Salipiger sp. CCB-MM3: one gene and its partner. The protein of the gene in region 2 interacts with the protein of the main gene of each other region in a pairwise test. Links are inferred from orthologs where the notes say so. Each region holds a gene or a part of one and is shown on either strand. Other genes may lie near its edges. The genes, in order: trkA and AYJ57_RS09540.

Region 1 (3,133 bases), 1.6 Mb from region 2 along the record:
AGACGGAACTCGGGATCATTCTGCAGCCGCGAGCCCGCGAGCCCCTTTGTGTCGCCCGAGAAGGTCAGCCGCGACAGGGCGAAGAAGAGGAACAAAAAGATGATCATCTCGCCCGCCATGCCACTGCGCGCCTGCTCTGGCCCGCCCACCGGCGAGATGCCGGAGGTCGACAGCGTCGACATGGCGTGGCTCAGCGCCACCAGCGGCTGGTCCCCGGCCATCATCAGCATGATCCACAGCGCCAGCGTCAGCCCGCTATAGATCGGCACCAAGACCCGCGCCGAGGCCGCCAGCCGCAGCGCCGGATCCGACGCATCGCGGCGCGCGGCCCCAGCATCGACGCTCTGCCCCGGCTCGCCCGAGGCGGTCACCTCGAATCCCCCAAGCGTCAGCGGGGCCAGCAGCGCCGCCGAGCTGACCCAGATCAGCAGCCCGCCAAGCCAGCCCACCTGCGCCCGCCACAGATGCTCGGCGATCGACAGCCGCTCGGGCGCAAACAGCGTGGCTCCGGTGGTGGTGAAGCTCGAGACCATCTCGACATAGGCGTTGAGAAAGGTGGTGGTGCGCACCGCCTCATGGAACGGAACCGCCAGCATCGCGGGCAGCAGCAGGAAGGCCCCCAGCAGCGCCAGAAGCTGCCGCGAGGCGCTGCGGTAATGCGTGCGTGTGGCCTGCGCGATGGTGATCAGCGTCGTCAGCACCATGCCGACGATCCCGGCATAGAAGAAGCTGCGCGCGTCGTGGAATTCCTCTGCCGCCAGAGCCACCGCCGCGGGAATGATCATCGAGGCGCTGGCGATCCCCGCCAGAAGCAGCAAAAGAGGCGTGCGGGCGAGCGAGATCATGGCTCAGAAGAAATCGATCGAGACCTGCAGAAGCCGTTCGACCTCCGGCACGTCCTTGGCCAGCGCGAACATGACGATGCGGTCGCCCTCTTCCACGCGCAGATTGCCGGTGATCTTCACCACCTCGCCATCCTTCATCACCGCGCCCACCAGAACGCCCTCGGGGAAGTCGATCTCGCGGATCGCGCGGCCGGCGATCGACGAGGTCGACAGCACCTCGGCCTCGATCACCTCGGCCTCGGCATCGCCGATGGAATAGACCGAGCGCACGCGGCCATGGCGAATGTGGCGCAGGATCGAACTCACGGTGGTGGCGCGCGGGTTGATGTGCGCGTCAACGCCCATCGGCTCCATCAGCGGCACCAGCGTGGGATCGTTGATCAGCGCGATGGCCATCGGGCAGCCCTCGGCCTTGGCGCGCACGGCGGCCAGCATGTTGGTCTTTTCGTCGTCGGTCACGCAAAGCACCGCGTCGGCGCGGCCAATCCCCGCCTCGCGCAGCAGCGCCGTGTCGAGCGCGTCGCCATGCAGCACGATGGTCCGCTCCAGCGCGTCAGCCGCGCGCTCTGCCGAGCGGCGGTCCTTCTCGATCACCTTGGCGCGGATGCGGTCGGGGCGGCTTTCCAGCGCCCGCGCCACCGCAAGGCCGACGTTGCCACCGCCAAGCACCACGATACGCTCCTGCTTGCGCTGCGCCTTGCCGAAGATCTCCAGCGTGCGCTGGATGTCGTCGGCATGGACCAGCACGTAACAGGCATCGCCCGCGAAAATCTGATCGCGCGGCTCGGGCGCGAACAAAGTGCCCTCGCGCCGGATGCCCACCACCACCGAGCGCAGCGTCGAAAAGAGGTCCGACAGCTGCCGCAGCGGCGTATTGATGATCGGGCAATGCTCGTCGATTGTCAGACCAAGGAGTTGCGCCCCACCCTCGAGAAAGCGTTCGGTGTCAAAAGCCGCAGGGGCCGAAAGACGCTGCAGCGCGGCCTCCGCCACCTCTTTCTCGGGCGAGATCACCACGTCGATGGGCAGGTGATCGCGGCGATAGAGATCGGAGTAGATCGCCGTCAGATAGCTCTGCGAGCGCAGGCGGGCGATCTTGCGCGGAATGGCAAAGATCGAATGGGCCACCTGACAGGTGACCATATTGACCTCATCCGAATAGGTGGCCGCGATGATCATGTCGGCGTCGCGCGCACCGGCCTTGTCGAGCACATCGGGATAGGAGGCGAAGCCCGCGATCCCCTGCACGTCGAGCGAATCCGTCGCGCGGCGGACGAGGTCGGGGTTGTTGTCCACCACGGTTACGTCGTTGCGCTCGCCCGAGAGGTGGCGGGCGATTTGCCAGCCGACCTGGCCGGCGCCGCAAATGATGACCTTCATGTCGTCTGCCTAATCTGCTGGCCCGAGGCCGGGATTGCGTCCGGCATGACATGCCGGGCGCTAACGGTCAATCCGCAGGCGGGGTTACGCGCGCCGGACACCCGGCGCGCGTTGCCATCCTGTCTTGCCCGCAGGCGGGATGCTCAGGAAACCTGCGACACCTGCTCGTCTTCGACATAAGCGATACGGCCACCGGATTTGGCCCCGGTGACCACACCCAGCGACTTCAGCTTGCGGTGCAGCGCCGAGCGCTCCATGCCGACGAAGGCCGCGGTGCGGGAGATATTGCCGCCAAAGCGGTTGATCTGGGTGAGCAGATATTCCCGTTCGAACGCCTCGCGCGCCTCGCGCAGCGGCAGAGTCGCCAGCGTGCCCGACAGCACCACGCGCCCTTCTTCCGCCTCGCCCGCCGGTCCGTCCTGCGGCAGTTCGCGCGCCTCGATCGGGCCGGTGCCATCGCCGAGGATCAGCACCCGCTCGATCAGGTTCTTCAGCTGCCGCACGTTGCCCGGCCAGACCATGGTCTGCAGCAGCGCCACCGCGTCGTCGGAAAGCTCGCGCAGCGGCAGGCCCTGCCCGCGGTTGAAGCCTTCGATGAAATGCCGCGCCAGCATCGGGATGTCCTCGCGCCGGTCCTCGAGCGAGGGCACGGCGATCGGCACCACGTTGAGGCGGTGGTACAGCTCCTGCCGGAAGGTGCCCGCGGCGATCTCGGCGTCGAGATCGCGGTTGGTCGAGGAGATCACCCGCAGATCGACGCGCACCTTGTCGGTGCCGCCCACCCGCGTGAAGCTTTGGTCGACCAGCACGCGCAGGATTTTCGACTGCGTGCCGAGCGGCATGTCGGCGACCTCGTCAAAATAGATCACCCCGCCGTGCGCCTGCTCCAGAAGACCGGCCTCGATGCC
Region 2 (3,065 bases):
AACCTCAACGCGATGGACGGGCTGACCTGCCACGGCGAGGCCTTCAACCCGCATTTCATCGGTTACCCCAATTCGAGCGAAATTCTGGGCGTCACTCAGGCAGAGCGCGACGCCGACCCGCAGCGACTTTTGCAGGTGATCCGGCAGCAGACGCCGGGCGGCATGGGCGGCTTTCGGTTTTTCCACGACCACGACCCGCGCGTGCTGCCGACGCTGCTCGAGGATGAGCGCGTGGCGAAGATCGTGCTGACCCGCAACCCGGTCGAAAGCTACGTCAGTTGGAAGATCGCGCAGGCCACCGGCCAATGGAAGCTGACCAACGTCAAAAAGCGCAAGGACGCGCAGGCAGAGTTCGACGGCCCCGAGTTCGAGGCGCATCTGGCGCGGCTGCAGGATTTTCAGGTGCATCTGATGACCGCGCTGCAGACCTCTGGGCAGACCGCCTTCTATGTGGCCTATGAGGATCTGCAGAACGTCGCGGTGATGAACGGTCTGGCGAAATGGCTGGGCGTCCCCGCTCGCCTTGAAGCGCTCGACGCCTCGCTCAAGCGCCAGAACCCGCAGCCAGTGGCCGAGAAGGTCGCCAACCCCGACGAGATGGAGCGCGCGCTGGCCCGCCTCGACCGGTTCAACCTTACCCGCACGCCGAGTTTCGAGCCGCGCCGCGGGCCGGTGGTGCCCTCTTACGTGGCAGGCGCGGAAACGCCGCTGATCTACATGCCGATCCACTCTGGCCCCACGGAAAGTGTGCGCCGATGGCTCTGCGCCCTCGACGGCGCGGACGAAGAGGCGCTGATCACCGGCTTCAGCCAGAAGACCCTGCGCCAGTGGAAACGCGCGCGGCCCGGGCATCGCGGCTTTACCGTGGTGCGCCACCCTCTGGCCCGCGCCTATGACGCCTTCTGCAGCAAGATCCTCGACACCGGCCCCGGCGGCTATGCGCGCATCCGCAAGACGCTGCGCCGCGCCCACGGGCTGCCGCTGCCCGAAGGTGCCCCCGGCCCCGACTACACCGCCGAGCAGCACCGCGCCGCCTTCGACGCCTTCCTGAATTTTGTGAAGGCCAATCTCGCCGGGCAGACCGCGCTGCGCATCGACGGGCATTGGGCCTCGCAGAGCCAGTGCCTGCAAGGCATGGCCGAGTTCACCCTGCCCGACATGATCGTGCGCGAAGACGAGATGGCAGTCTATTTGCCGGCCTTGGCCATGCAGGTGGGCCATCCCGCGCCGCCGGAACCCGAGGCCAAGGGCCGCTCCGCCGCCGCGCCCTATACGCTTGCCGATATCTATGACGCCGACCTCGAAGCGCTGGTGCGGGATGTCTATCAGCGCGACTACCTGATGTTCGGTTTCGGCGACTGGGCCTAGGGCCCGCCTTTCAGCAGCACGCAACGAAAAAGGAGCGGGCCGTTTGGCCCGCTCCTTCAGAACGTCATGTCGCGCGGGTTCAGGCCGCCTGCGACGAGCGGTCCTCGGTCAGCACCGCATAGAGCGTCGCCGGATCCGGGTTCGCCCGCAGCTTGGTGCAGAGCGCCGCATCGCGCAGCGAGCGCGAGACCAGCGCCAGCGCCTTGAGGTGCTCGACCCCGGCGTCTTCAGGCGCGAAGAGCGCAAAGACCACATCCACCGGCTGACGGTCGACCGCTTCGAATTCAACCGGCTTCTCCAGCAGGATGAACACGCCGTGCACCTGATCGATGCCCGGAATCCGCGCATGCGGCAGCGCGACGCCATGGCCCACGCCGGTGGGTCCAAGGCTTTCACGCTCCATCAGCGCCTCGACGGCCGAGGCCGCGTGGATGCCGTAGGCGGTTTCGGCCAGCTCGGCGATGTCATGCATCAGCCGCTTCTTGCTGCTTGCCGCCGCGACGACCTTCACGGCCTGCGGTTTCAGGAGTTCAAGAAAGGTCATTGACCGCCCTTTACTGTCTGCTCGAAGGCGCCGATCACCCGGCAGGTTGCGACCCTTACGGATCGATCCAGCCGATATTGCCGTCTTCACGCCGATACACGACGTTCACGCCATCCTTTTTTTCGTTGCGGAAGACCAGCACGGGAGCCCCGGCCAGTTCCATCTGCATCACGGCTTCGCCTACGGTCAGCGACGGGATCGAAGTCTCCATCTCTGCCACGATAATGGGCTGCAGCGTGTCGGGCTCGGCATCTTCATGCGAGTCCTCTTCGCGCGCGAGGATATACGAGGCAGCGTTCTGGAGTTCAACGGGCTCCGCGCGATCCTTGTGATGGTCTTTCAGGCGTCGCTTGTATCTACGCAGTTGCTTGTCGATCTTCTCGCAGCACCCGTCGAAGGCCGAGTAGATCTCGGTCGCCTTGTCCTTCGCCGAGGTGGTCAGCCCCGTCGACAGGTGGACAGTGACCTCGCAGACGTATTCATGCGCACTCTTGGAAAAGGTGATATTCGCATCGGTGGGACGGCCAGAGTACTTCCCAAATACTCCATCAAGCTCTTGTTTTGTATGAGTTTGAAGTGCGTCGCCGATGTCGATCTGCTTACCCGTGATCTGATAGCGCATCTTTGTTCCTTCTCTCTTTGGATCCGTATCGCATCCAGCCCGGAGGCTGCCTCAGATGTGGTGCGGATCAGGGGTGACGCAAGGCCGCTGCAGAATGGACCCGGCTTCCCCTCTCCTCTGGGGACGCAAATGCCGGAGCTGCAGAATAACGGTGCGTCATAACCTCATTTGAGGTCAGCACCCCCCATTTTGTCAATGATCTGTCGCAAACTCGCGAGGGAAGGATAGGCGAAATTCCTCAAGGAATCGCTTTAGCTGATGCGGAAGTTCTCGCCGAGGTAAACGCGGCGCACGTTTTCGTTCTGCACCACTTCCGCCGGTGTACCCGACATCAGCACCTGCCCATCGTGCAGGATATAGGCCCGGTCGACGATCTCGAGCGTCTCGCGAACGTTATGGTCGGTGATCAGAACGCCGATGCCGCGCTTCTTCAGATCGGCGACAAGATGTCGGATGTCGCCAACGCTGATCGGGTCGACGCCGGCAAAGGGCTCGTCGAGCAGCAGATACTTGGGGTTGGCCGCAAGGCAG

Evidence for each region.
Region 1: the proteins of AYJ57_RS09540 (region 2) and trkA interact in binary tests that used the Escherichia coli proteins (3 or more experiments, as listed by UniProt). The link is inferred for Salipiger sp. CCB-MM3 from one-to-one orthologs.

Annotation. Positions count from the first base shown.
Region 1 is NZ_CP014595.1:375,245-378,377, forward strand. The notes cover bases 38-2,854. They hold trkA (Trk system potassium transporter TrkA), read right to left. Parts: upstream 2,226-2,854; coding sequence 849-2,225; downstream 38-848. Other genes in these bases: AYJ57_RS01825 (TrkH family potassium uptake protein), read right to left, coding at 38-845; ntrX (nitrogen assimilation response regulator NtrX), read right to left, coding at 2,369-2,854. In the rest of the region: more of AYJ57_RS01825, read right to left, coding at 1-37; more of ntrX, read right to left, coding at 2,855-3,133. UniProt on the Escherichia coli protein: Part of the constitutive potassium transport systems TrkG and TrkH. May regulate the transport activity of TrkG and TrkH systems. Binds to NAD(+) and NADH.
Region 2 is NZ_CP014595.1:1,957,487-1,960,551, reverse strand. Bases 181-2,929 are described here. They hold AYJ57_RS09540 (PTS sugar transporter subunit IIA), read right to left. Parts: upstream 1,913-2,929; coding sequence 1,448-1,912; downstream 181-1,447. Other genes in these bases: lptB (LPS export ABC transporter ATP-binding protein), read right to left, coding at 2,786-2,929; hpf (ribosome hibernation-promoting factor, HPF/YfiA family), read right to left, coding at 1,968-2,534; AYJ57_RS09545 (sulfotransferase family 2 domain-containing protein), read left to right, coding at 181-1,368. In the rest of the region: more of AYJ57_RS09545, read left to right, coding at 1-180; more of lptB, read right to left, coding at 2,930-3,065. UniProt on the Escherichia coli protein: Seems to have a role in regulating nitrogen assimilation.